Phytohabitans rumicis: one gene and its partner. The protein of the gene in region 1 binds, or shares a complex with, the protein of each later gene. Links are inferred from orthologs where the notes say so. Each region holds a gene or a part of one and is shown in the gene's direction. Other genes may lie near its edges.

Evidence for each region.
Region 2: Prum_RS12135 (region 1) and Prum_RS29110 share a complex: the UniProt entries of both Bacillus subtilis proteins name them as parts of the possible RNA degradosome complex. The link is inferred for Phytohabitans rumicis from one-to-one orthologs.

The regions. Positions count from the first base shown.
Region 1 is NZ_BLPG01000001.1:2,809,622-2,815,839, reverse strand. What follows is about bases 1,780-4,792. They hold Prum_RS12135 (polyribonucleotide nucleotidyltransferase), read left to right. Parts: upstream 1,780-2,109; coding sequence 2,110-4,476; downstream 4,477-4,792. Other genes in these bases: Prum_RS12130 (M16 family metallopeptidase), read left to right, coding at 4,476-4,792; rpsO (30S ribosomal protein S15), read left to right, coding at 1,780-1,915. Also shown: Prum_RS12150 (NACHT N-terminal Helical domain 1-containing protein), read right to left, coding at 1-523; Prum_RS12145 (bifunctional riboflavin kinase/FAD synthetase), read left to right, coding at 607-1,533; more of rpsO, read left to right, coding at 1,646-1,779; more of Prum_RS12130, read left to right, coding at 4,793-5,729; Prum_RS12125 (acetylxylan esterase), read right to left, coding at 5,790-6,218. UniProt on the Bacillus subtilis protein: Involved in mRNA degradation. Catalyzes the phosphorolysis of single-stranded polyribonucleotides processively in the 3'- to 5'-direction. Necessary for competence development in Bacillus subtilis.
Region 2 is NZ_BLPG01000001.1:6,367,711-6,373,781, forward strand. The notes cover bases 1,898-4,763. They hold Prum_RS29110 (6-phosphofructokinase), read left to right. Parts: upstream 1,898-2,749; coding sequence 2,750-3,778; downstream 3,779-4,763. Other genes in these bases: Prum_RS29100 (phosphotransferase enzyme family protein), read left to right, coding at 1,898-2,140; Prum_RS29105 (polyadenylate-specific 3'-exoribonuclease AS), read left to right, coding at 2,160-2,651; proC (pyrroline-5-carboxylate reductase), read left to right, coding at 3,855-4,673. Outside these bases: Prum_RS29090 (ATP-binding protein), read right to left, coding at 1-240; Prum_RS29095 (Crp/Fnr family transcriptional regulator), read right to left, coding at 326-1,018; more of Prum_RS29100, read left to right, coding at 1,274-1,897; Prum_RS29120 (hypothetical protein), read left to right, coding at 4,770-5,132; Prum_RS29125 (hypothetical protein), read right to left, coding at 5,209-5,613; Prum_RS29130 (DUF2203 domain-containing protein), read left to right, coding at 5,685-6,035; Prum_RS29135 (class F sortase), read right to left, coding at 6,044-6,071. UniProt on the Bacillus subtilis protein: Catalyzes the phosphorylation of D-fructose 6-phosphate to fructose 1,6-bisphosphate by ATP, the first committing step of glycolysis.

The DNA.
Region 1 (6,218 bases):
GGTCGCGGCGCAGCAGCTCGGCCACGCCGGCCGCGCCGGAGCCGGGCAGCGTGCGGGCCACCTCGATGGCGTACGCGGAGCACTCCCGCAACACCAGGTCGTAGAGGCGGACCGCGGCGTCGGCGAGCCCCGCCCGGCGTACCCGATCGGGATCTTGAGCGCGCAGGTAGCGGTCGAGGTAGCCGGCGTCGAGGTCCTGCTTGAACAGGTCGTCCTCGGTGAGGGCGGCCACCTGGAAGGTGTCCCGGACCGCGTCGAGCGCGGCCACCCGCTCGTGCGGCGGCAGGTCGCGGAACTCGCGCTCCACCAGGGGCTCCACCCGTTCGGCGATCAGCTCCGCGGCCTGGTCCCAGACCCGGCGGAACTGGCGCTGCTCCCGGACCGAGGTCAGCCGCTGGGCGGCCAGGTCGATCACGCTTTCGCCCACCGAGGAGGCGAGCTTGTGATCGCCGAGCCAGACGCCGCAGGCCGCCTTCGCCACCGCCGCGCCGAGCGCGATCGCGGCAACCTCAAGACCCGGCACGAGACGAGGGTGGCACAGCGAGACAAGATCTTGTGACATGGCTCGCAAACGGGGACCGATCGCCTGCACATAAGCTGGGCAGCATGCAGAGGTGGCGGGGCTACGAGGCGGTCCCGAGCGGGTTCGGTCGCTCGGTGGTCACCATCGGCGTGTTCGACGGCGTCCACAGGGGACACCAGGCGACCATCGGTCATGCGGTGGAACGCGCGCGGGACCTGGGACTCAAGTCGGTGGTGGTCACGTTCGACCCGCATCCGTCGGAGGTGGTGCGGCCCGGGACGCATCCCGCCGTACTGACCGAGCCGCGGCGCAAGGCAGAGCTGATCGAGGCGCTCGGCGTCGACGTGCTGTGCGTGGTGCCGTTCACGCTCGACTTCTCCCGGCTGCCGCCGGAGGCGTTCGTGCACGACGTGCTGGTCGAGCACCTGCACGCCGCCGTGGTCGTGGTGGGGGACAACTTCCGGTTCGGGCACAAGGCCGCCGGTGACGGCGCGCTCCTGCGCAGCCTGGGCCGGACCTTCGGGTACGCGGTGGAGGACTCCGCCCTGGTGACGAGCGGCGGCACGATCTTCTCCTCGACGTACATCCGTGCCTGTGTCGCGGCGGGTGACGTGCGGGCGGCGGGCGAGGCGCTCGGGCGCCCGCACCGGGTGGAGGGCGTGGTGGTCCGCGGCGACCAGCGCGGCCGGACGCTGGGCTTCCCGACCGCCAACTACCTGACCGGCCCGCACACCTCGATCCCGGCCGACGGCGTGTACGCCGGATGGGTGATCCGCCGGGGCGAGCGGCTCCCGGCGGCGGCGTCGGTGGGCACGAACCCGACGTTCGCCGGGGAGGATCGCCGGGTGGAGGCGCACATCCTGGACTTCGACGACGACCTGTACGGCGAGCGGCTCGAACTGGAGTTCGTGGAGAACCTGCGCGGCCAGGTCAAGTTCGACGGCGTCGAGCCCTTGATCGCCCAAATCAAGCAGGATGTCGCGCTGACGCGGACGGTGCTGGGCGGCTAGATCAGCGTGGGCTGGTAGTGTTACCGGGACGTCGTGTTACGACGTTGGGTTCCGTGTGCCTGCACGACGCCGCGGGGCGGGACTGCGACAAGCCCACAGAAATAGGGAGAAAATGGCGCTCGACCAGCAAGCCAAGGCCAAGATCAGGGAAGAGTACGCGACCGTCGAGGGTGACACCGGGTCGCCCGAGGTGCAGGTCGCGGTGCTCACCAAGCGGATCGCCGACCTCACCGAGCACCTCAAGGTGCACAAGCACGACCACCACAGCCGTCGTGGTCTGCTGCTGCTGGTGGGTCGCCGGCGTCGCCTGCTGAACTACATGGCCAAGAAGGACATCAGCCGCTACCGGACGATCATCGAACGGCTCGGTCTGCGGCGATAACACCCGGGGAGCGGCGAGAGTCGCTCCCCTACCCACCACAGGGGCCCGGGAGCGGACGACGCACCGGTCCTCGGTAGTGGCCCCCGGGCAGCCGGTCACAGGCCGGCCCCCGGGCGCTTCGATCGAAGACCGGCCCGTCTGAGTAGCTCCCCAAGGTTGTGGCCCCACGACCAAAAGAGGAGCACGTCTCTGACATGACCGAGCAAACCAGCCTCGGCGCACAGCACAGCACCGCGGTGATCGACAACGGGTCCTTCGGCACCCGGGAGATCACCTTCTCCACCGGCCGCCTCGCCAAGCAGGCCGCCGGCTCCGTGATCGTCCAGCTCGGCGACACGGTTGTCCTCTCCGCGACCACGGCCAGCAAGCACCCGAAGGAGCAGTTCGACTTCTTCCCGCTGACCGTCGACGTCGAGGAGCGGATGTACGCCGCGGGCCGCATCCCCGGCTCGTTCTTCCGTCGTGAGGGCCGGCCCAGCGAGGACGCGATCCTCACCTGCCGCCTGACCGACCGGCCGCTGCGCCCCAGCTTCGTCAAGGGCCTGCGCAACGAGGTCCAGGTCGTCGCGACGATCCTGGCGCTCGACCCGGCCCACCCGTACGACGTGATCGCGATCAACGCGGCCTCGATGTCGACCAAGCTGTCCGGCCTGCCGTTCTCCGGCCCGATCGGGGCGACCCGGATGGCCCACATCGACGGCCAGTGGATCGCCTTCCCGACCCACGAGGAGCTGGCCCGGGCCACCTTCGACATGGTGGTCGCCGGCCGGGTCCTGCCCGACGGCGATGTCGCGATCATGATGGTCGAGGCCGAGGCGACGCCGAACGCGGTGGCGCTGGTCGCCGCCGGCGCGGTCGCCCCGACCGAGGAGGTCGTGGCCAGCGGCCTGGAGGCCGCCAAGCCGGCCATCCGCGAGCTGTGCCGGGCGCAGGACGAGATCGCGGCCGTCGCGGCCAAGCCGGTCGCCGAGTTCCCCGTCTTCCTGGAGTACCAGGAGGACGTCTACGCGGCCGTTGCCAACGTCGCCAAGGCCGAGGTCGCCGAGGCGTTGAAGATCGCCGGCAAGGCCGACCGCGAAGAGGCCCTCGACCGGGTCAAGGACAAGGCGGTCGAAGAGGTCGCGCCGCAGTTCGAGGGGCGCGAGAAGGAGGTCGGCGCAGCCTTCCGGTCGCTGGTCAAGTCCGAGGTCCGGGTCCGGGTGCTGCGCGACCAGGTGCGCATCGACGGCCGTGGCCCGCGCGACATCCGGCCGCTGACCGCCGAGACCCAGGTGCTCCCGCGGGTGCACGGCTCGGCGCTGTTCGAGCGGGGCGAGACGCAGATCCTGGGCGTGACCACGCTCAACATGCTCCGCATGGAGCAGCAGCTCGACACGCTGTCGCCGGAAAAGCACAAGCGCTACATGCACAACTACAACTTCCCGCCGTACTCGACCGGTGAGACCGGCCGGGTCGGCGCGCCGAAGCGGCGCGAGATCGGCCACGGCGCGCTCGCCGAGCGGGCCCTGATCCCGGTGCTGCCGAGCCGCGAGGAGTTCCCGTACGCGATCCGGCAGGTGTCCGAGGCCCTCAGCTCCAACGGTTCGACGTCGATGGGCTCGGTCTGCGCCTCGACGATGTCGCTGCTGTCCGCCGGTGTGCCGCTCAAGGCGCCGGTCGCGGGCATCGCGATGGGCCTCATCTCCGACGAGGTCGACGGCAAGACGCAGTACGTCACGCTGACCGACATCCTCGGCGCCGAGGACGCGTACGGCGACATGGACTTCAAGGTCGCCGGCACCCGTGAGTTCGTCACCGCGCTGCAGCTGGACACCAAGCTCGACGGCATCCCGTCGGACGTGCTGGCCGGCGCGCTGCAGCAGGCCCACGAGGCGCGGCACACGATCCTCGACGTCATGCAGGAGGCCATCGAGGCGCCGGCCACGATGTCCGAGTACGCGCCGCGGGTCACCACCGTGAAGATCCCGGTCGACAAGATCGGCATGGTGATCGGGCCGAAGGGCCAGACGATCAACGCGATCCAGGACGAGACCGGCGCCGAGATCTCCATCGAGGACGACGGCACGATCTACGTCGGCGCGACCAACGGCCCGTCCGCCGAGGCCGCGGTCGAGCGGATCAACGCGATCGCCAACCCGACGCTGCCGAAGGTGGGCGACAAGTTCCTCGGCACGGTAGTGAAGACGGCCGCGTTCGGCGCGTTCATCTCGCTGCTGCCGGGCCGCGACGGCCTGCTGCACATCTCCAAGGTGGGCAACGGCAAGCGGGTCGAGAGGGTCGAGGACTTCCTCAACGTCGGCGACAAGGTCGAGGTCCAGATCGCCGACATCGACCAGCGCGGCAAGATCTACCTGGACAAGGTCCGCGCCGAGGGCGAAGAGGCCCCGGCCGAGGCCGACGGCGGCGAGCGTCCGCCGGCCCGCGACCGCGGCGACCGGGGTCCGCGCGACCGTGCCGACCGGGACGGCGCCGACCGCGGCCCGAGCCGCGGCGAGCGCGAGGGCGGCGGCGGCGAAGGCGACAGCGAGGGCGGTCCTCGCCGGCGCCGGCACCGCCGCTAATGGCGCTCGACCAACGCGATGGAGGCAGCACGGTACGTCGTACCGTGCTGCCTTCGGGCCTTCGGGTGCTGACCGAGGCGATCCCGTCGATGCGGAGCGTCTCGGTCGGCGTGTGGGTGGCCATCGGCTCCCGGGACGAGGCGGCGGAGCTGTCCGGCGTCTCGCACTTCCTGGAGCACCTGCTCTTTAAGGGCACCGAAAAGCGGTCCGCGCTGGACATCTCCGCGCAGATCGAGGCGGTGGGCGGCGAGACCAACGCGTTCACCACCAAGGAGTACACCTGCTACTACGCGCGGGTGCTCGACGAAGACCTGCCGCTGGCCATCGACGTGATGTGCGACGTGGTCGCCAACTCGGTGCTCGACCCGGCGGACGTGGAGACCGAGCGGGGCGTGATCCTCGAAGAGATCGCCATGCACGACGACGAGCCCGGCGACGAGGTGCACGACGTCTTCGCCGAGGCCATCTTCGGTGCTCACCCGCTGGGCCGGCTGATCTCCGGCACCCAGGCGACGATCTCGCCGATGACCCGCGACCAGATCGAGGGCTTCTACCGCTCGCATTACACGGCGCCGTCCATCGTGATCGCCGCCGCGGGCAACCTGGACCACGACACCGTGGTGGAGCTCATCGCCGGGTCGCTCGGCGCGGGCTCCGCGACACCCGCGCCGCTGCGGCCCGCGTCGGTGGTGCCCACCCGGTCGCCGGACACGGTCGTACGCGACAAGGACACCGAGCAGGCGCACGTCGTACTCGGGTGTCCGGGCATCGACCGGCCCGACGAGCGGCGCTTCGCGCTCGGGGTGCTCAACAACGTGCTGGGCGGCGGCATGTCGAGCCGGCTCTTCCAGGAGATCCGGGAGAAGCGCGGGCTCGCGTACTCGGTCTACTCCTACTCCACCCAGTACGCCGACACCGGCCTCTTCGCGGTGTACGCCGGCTGCGCGCCGGGCAAGGTCGACGAGGTGCTCGAACTGACCCGCGCCGAGCTGGCCGCGGTCGCCGCGAAGGGCTTCACCGAGGCGGAGCTGGCCCGCGGCAAGGGCATGGCCAAGGGCTCGTACGTCCTGGGCCTGGAGGACACCGGCTCCCGGATGAGCCGGCTGGCCAAGGGCGAGCTGCTCTACGGCAACCTGCTCACGGTCGACGAGATGCTCGCGCGGGTGGACGCCCTGACCCTGGACGAGGTCAACACCCTGGCCGCCGACCTCCTGACCCGCCCGACCTCCCTGGCCGTCATCGGCCCCGTCTAGCTGCAAGGAAGGGCACCTTGTTATCGCTTTTTGCATAACAAGGTGCCCTTCCTTGCAAGATCAGTGCGCGAAGAAGTGTGCCAGGTCGCGGTCGCGCGCCGACAGTTCGGCGGGGTTGGCTGGGTGGCCGGTCGACAGGACGTAGAGGTGCTTGGGGCCCGCCAAGGCTTCGTAGACGGCGAACTGGCCGTCCGGGAGCACCGCCGGGTCGCGGCGGGCCGCGCTGACGTACACCGGAATGTGGATGCGGCGCGCGGCGATGGCGGCGTCGAAGTAGTCCAGGACGGGCCGCAGGTGCGGCTCGCGGGCCAGCAGCCGGCGGACCGCCTCGCCGCTGCCGGTGCTGGGCGCGGCGAGCCGGAGCGGATGGTGGCCGAAGCTCGGCACGTACAGGTGGGCGCGGGTGAAGCGGTCGTCCCACGGCAGCGCGAGCGCGCCGATGCCCCCGCCGAAGCTGCCGCCGTTGTAGTCCAGCCGTTCCGCCCCGGG
Region 2 (6,071 bases), 3.6 Mb from region 1 along the record:
GTACGGCGTGAAGTCGATGAGGTCGACGAAGAGCACGCTGATCCGGCGGCGATCTTCCTGAGGGTCGGCGGCGGCCAGCGCGGCACCGCAGCCCGTGCAGTACGCCGCCCCGGCGGCGTACTCCCGGCCACAGCGCACACAGGCCAGGGTGAGCTCGCCGCCGCACCCTCCGCAGAAACGGTCAGCGGCAGCGGCCGGCCGGGCGCACCGTGGGCATGGGGCGGTGATGCCGTCCTCCAGTCAGGGGAGTGAGACAGAGCCGTCCCTGCCGAGTATCGCCATGTGCCGCCCCGCCCGGAAGCGGGCAGTCGGCCGAATCACCCTGTCAGCGCTCGGCCATGCCCGCCCGGCGGCGCAGGGCCGCCACGTCGGTGACCACAATCCGGCGACCTTCGGTACGCAGCCAGCCGCGGCTGGCGAACGAGCCGATGGCTTGGTTGACGCTCTGCCGGGAGCCGCCGGCCATCTCGGCGAGCTGGCTCTGGTTGAGCTCAATAGTGATCATGGGAGCCTGGCTCTCGCCGGCGAGCCGGACCAGCGTCTTGGCCACCCGGCCGGGCAGGTCGAGGAAGACGTGGTCGGCGTTCTGCTCGGTGAGCCGCCGGATCAGCGCGCCCAGGGACCGCATCACGGCGTCGAGGATGCGCGGGTTGGAGTGCACGAGATCCATGAACGCCGGGCGGGACAGGGCCAGGGCCGTGCAGTCCTCGATGGCCTCTGCCGAGGCCGAGCGGGTCGAAGCGTCCAAGAGGGACACCTCCCCGAGCACGTCGGGAGGCCGCACCACGGAGAGCACCGCGCGCTCGCCGGTGGGGGAGGTCCGGAACACCGCCACGGCGCCGCGTTTGAGCACGATGAGAGAGTCGCCGGGGTCGCTCTCGACGAACAAGAGCTGGCCCTTGCGATAGGTACGCGGCACCGCTGCGGCGATGACCCGCTGTCGTACCTCAGGCTCGAGGCCGGCGAACATCTCTACACCCGTGAGTGCGTCGCCAGGATCCGGCAGGCGAACCTCCACGGTCCAACCCCTCCCCGGTAAGGACCACGTTCCCGTTTCAGCCGCTAACGCGGCAGAAAGCAGGTCGAACACACAACAATCACCGTCCGTCGCGGAGCTGTCAACTCCTCTACACCGCCGCAATCACATCGGTGACAGTGAGGTCTCCAGGATACGTGGCGGCTATGGATAGGAGCCGCGGCAGGTAGGGGAAAATACGTCGGGCGGTTCCCGCGTTTTCCCACCATGCCCGGTACGCCCGGCATAATCGCCGCCGTGGCGTTTGTCGATCCGGTCGGCGCGACGATCCGCGCGGTGTGGCACCGGACTCCCGACGAGATCACCCCGCTCTCCGGCGGCCTGCACGGCCGGGCCTGGCTGGTCCGGGCCGAGGGCGAGCGGTACGTCGCCAAGCTGGCCCCGCTGGCCGACCGGCCGCAGTTCGAGGCCGGGCTGGCCGCCGCCGACTTCCTGCGGCACCGCGGCGTCCTCGCGGGCACGCCGGTGCGGACGGCCGACGGTGCGCTCACCGCCGTCGTGGACGAGGGCGTGCTGGCGCTGCTGTACGGCGTGCCGGGCCGCCCGCTGGAGGGGGACGACCCGCTCGACCAGCAGTGGTGGGGCGATCTGCTCGGCCGGGTGCACCGCAAGTTGGACGGGTTCACCCATCCAGGGTTGGCGCCGTGGCACTGGCTGCGCGCCGACGCCAACCACCTCGGCGTCGAGCCCTGGCTGCGTCCCGCGGTCTGTGCCGCCGTCGCCGCGATGACCAAGCTCTGCGTCACCGACCGGCTCACGTACGGCGTACTCCATGGTGATCCGCATCCGCGGGCCTTTGCGATCGACGCGGACACCGGCCGGAGCGGCCTGGCGGATTGGGGCGCGGCCGCCGCGGGCCCGCTGGCCTACGACGTGGCTAGCGCGGTGCTCTACGCCGGCGGCCTGCCGGCGGCGGCCGAATTGCTCGACGGGTACGCGGCGGCGGGCCCGGTGCCGGCCGACGAACTGCACGCGGCCCTGCCGGTGATGGTGCGCTTCCGGTGGGCGGCGCGGGCGGATTGGCACGCCAGGCAGCTCGCCGAAGGCGACGAAAGCCATCATGCCGGTCTTCGCGCCGCCCAGGAAGCACTGACCACCGGGTAATGGGCAGGATTAGGCCCCGATGGTCTATCGCTATTTCTATGACTGCGAGTTCATCGAAGACGGGCGCCTGGTCGACCTCGTCTCGATAGGTGTCGTCGACGAGTACGGGCGCGAGTTCTACGCGGTGTCCACGGAGTTCGACGACTCCCGCGCCGTGCCCTGGGTACGGCGCAACGTGCTCGACCGGCTGCCGTCGCCCGCCGACCGCGCCTGGCGTTCCCGGGAGCGGATCCGCGACGACCTGTACGACTTCCTCATCGAGCCGGTGCGTGGCCGCCCGCAGGAGAAGCTGGAGCTGTGGGCCTGGTACGCGGCGTACGACCACGTGGTGCTCGCCCAGCTCTGGGGGCCGATGCCGGCGCTGCCCCGGGAGATCCCGCGGTTCACCAAGGACCTGCGGCAGCGCTGGGACGACCGCGGCCGCCCGCCGCTGCCGGACGCCGAGGCGGACCGGCACGACGCCCTGGTCGACGCCCGGCACAACCTGGCCCGATGGCGGGCGATGGCATGAGAGCGACTACAGTGCGCAATTGACGGCTCCTGCCCCGGGCCGGCAATGACGCCGACGGGCCAAATCTGCACTTCTTAGCCAGGAGGACTGAGGACATCATGCGTATCGGCGTGCTCACCGGCGGCGGTGACTGCCCAGGTCTGAACGCGGTGATCCGAGCGGTGGTGCGCAAGGGCGTGGCCACGTACGGGCACGAGTTCGTCGGCTTCCGTGACGGGTGGCGTGGCCCCCTGGAGGGGCTGACCAAGCCGCTGGGCATCGCGGAGGTCCGCGGGATCCTGCCCCGCGGCGGCACCATCCTCGGCTCGTCCCGCACCAACCCGTTCAAGATCGACGGTGGTGTGGAGAAGATCAAGGAAAACCTGGCGACGCTCGGCGTCGACGCGCTCGTCGCCATCGGCGGCGAGGACACGCTCGGCGTGGCCACCAAGCTCGACGAGCTGGGCGTCAAGGTCGTCGGCGTGCCGAAGACGATCGACAACGACCTCAACGCGACCGACTACACGTTCGGCTTCGACACCGCCGTCAACATCGCGATGGAGGCGATCGACCGCCTGCACACCACGGCGGAGAGCCACCACCGCACGCTCGTGGTCGAGGTCATGGGCCGGCACGCCGGCTGGATCGCCCTGCACGCCGGCATCGCCGGTGGCGCCAACGTGATCCTGCTGCCCGAGCGGCCGTTCGACATCGACCAGGTCGCCCAGTACGTGGAGAAGCGCTTCCAGCACCAGTACTCGCCGATCATCGTGGTCGCCGAGGGCGCGCAGCCGCTGGAAGGCCAGATGGTGCTGCACAACCAGGAGCTGGACTCGTTCGGCCACGTGCGCCTGGGCGGCATCGGCCAGTGGCTGGCCGAGCAGTTGGAGGCCAAGACCGGCAAGGAGGCCCGCACGGTCGTGCTCGGCCACATCCAGCGCGGCGGCACGCCGACCGCGTTCGACCGGGTGCTCTCGACGCGGTTCGGCCTGCAGGCGATCGACGCCGTGCACGAGAGCGACTTCGGCAAGATGATGGCCCTGCGCGGCACCGAGATCGTCCGGGTGCCGCTCAAGGAAGGCACGGGCGAGCTGAAGACCGTCCCGATCGAGCGCTACACCGAGGCCGAGGTCTTCTTCGGCAGCTGACGCTGTTGTGATCAGGGCGTCCTTCACGTCGCTCCAGCAACGTGAAGGACGCCCTGATCATGAAAGGATGGGGAGCATGGCACCCGGCGTGCACGCCGTAGCCGTGATCGGAACGGGCAAGATCGGGGAGCTGATGCTCTCCGGGCTGCTGCGCGCCGGCTGGCCGTCGGACAAGCTGATGGCCACCACCCGCCGGGCCGCGCGCGCCGAGGAGTTGGCCCAGCGGTACGGCGTACGGATGGTGGACAATCTCACCGCCGTCGCCGAGGCCGAGGTGCTCGCGATCGCCGTCAAGCCGCAGGACGCGGCCGTCCTCCTGGACGACATCGGCGCCAAGGTCCCCGCCGACAAGCTGGTCATCTCGCTGTGCGCCGGCCTGCCGACGAGCTTCTTCGCTAAGCGGCTGCCGGAAGGCACCCCGATCGTCCGGGTCATGACCAACACTCCGGCCCTGGTCGACGAGGCGATGACCGCGATCTCGGCCGGTCCGCACGCCACCGCCGCGCATCTGGGCCTGGCGGAGGAGATGTTCAAGCCGCTGGGCGCCACGATCCGGGTGCCGGAGACGCAACAGGACGCGGTGACCGCGCTGTCCGGCTCCGGCCCGGCGTACTTCTACCTGTTGGTCGAGGCCATGATCGACGCGGGCATCCTGCTCGGCCTGCCGCGCCAGGTGGCCCACGAGTTGATCGTGCAGACCGCGATCGGCTCGGCCGTCATGCTGCGCGACTCGGGCGAGCACCCGGTCAAGCTGCGCGAGGCGGTCACGTCGCCGGCGGGCACCACCATCTCGGCCATCCGCGAGCTGGAAAACCACGGCGTACGCGCCGCGCTGCTCGCCGCGCTCGAAGCGGCCCGCGACCGTGCGCGGGAAATCGCCCAACAGAGCGACTGAAGGATTCACTCACGCGCTCATCCCTTCCCGGCCTTGCCGCGCCACCCGTACCGTCATGACAGGGAGTAATGGCAACGGCACTCTGGGAGGTACGGCATGCGACGTCTCGCGGTAGTTCTCGGCGGTGTTGCGGCGGCCCTCTGGGTCTCGGCGCCCGCGTCCGCTTTCGCACACGACAAGGTCGTCGACCCGTACCTGCACGCCGTGCTCGACGTGCTCGTGCTGGGCGTGGTGACCGCACCGCTGTGGACCGCGTACCTGTGGGGCGCCCGCCGTCGCGGGTTGCTGATCGCCCTCGTGGGGGTGGTCCAGGTGCCCGTCGCGGTGATCGCGTTCGTGCCCATCGTGCACCCGGTGGTGCACGCCGTGTCGTTCGTGACGGCGCTCGCCCTGACCGCCGCCTCCCTGCTGTACGTGCGCCGGTCCGCGCCTTCCCCCGCGCCGGCGCACAACACCTAAAACAACCGCATACCAGGGGCAGCGCCCCCGCTCAGGACCCGCTGTCGGCCGCGCATGCGGCCGGCGGCGGCCATGATCAGGTACGTACTCCCGGCCCGCCGACCGCCGCGAGTACGGAGTCCGGGGCCGTGGCGCGTGCTCCACCCGGCGGCGGGCTGGTCACCGGCTCCGCGGGCAGGACGTGCCCGCCGAGCGTGAGGGCGGTGACCAGTCCGCCGTCGTGCACCCGGGTCACCGGCGGGCAGCCCGGTCGCGGCGGCTCCCACGTACCGTCGGGCCGGCGCACCGAGGTGAAGCGGCAGTGCGGTTCTCCGACGTACCCCCAGGCCATGAGGAGATCGACCCCGGCGAAGCGGTAGACGCCAACAGTCGAAATCCGTGAAGCGACAGCGTCATCCGAGGCGGCTTCGCCGCGGCGGCGGTGAAACGACCCGCGCAGGCCGGGCACGACGACGCCGTCGAGGTCGACGTTTTCGATCACCTTGTGTAGTCGGTATCCCGACAAATCGGGCAGGTCCATGCCCGGATAACGAATGCACCATACTGTCGGACGTGTTCACTCTGGCCCAAGCCCGCCACCTACTCGCGACGCTGCGCCCGCGCATCGACGAGCTGATCGTGCTCCGCGCCGACCTTGCCGAGCTGCACGCCGACATGGCGGACGGCAACAACAGCCCGCACGGCGGCCTGCCGGAGGTCAAGGCCCTGGAAGCGCGCATCTACGGCATTCTCGACGAGCTGGGCGAGCAGGACATACAGGTCAAAGGGTACGCGCCGGTGCTGCTCGACTTCGCCGGCGAGCGGGAGGGCCGGCCGGTGCTGTGGTGCTGGCTGGAGGGCGACCGGGACATCGGCTGGTACCACCGCCTGGAGTGTGGCTTCGCCGGACGGCGCAAGGTTTAGGGCGTGTCCTAACCCGCGGCCGACTCCGGGATGACC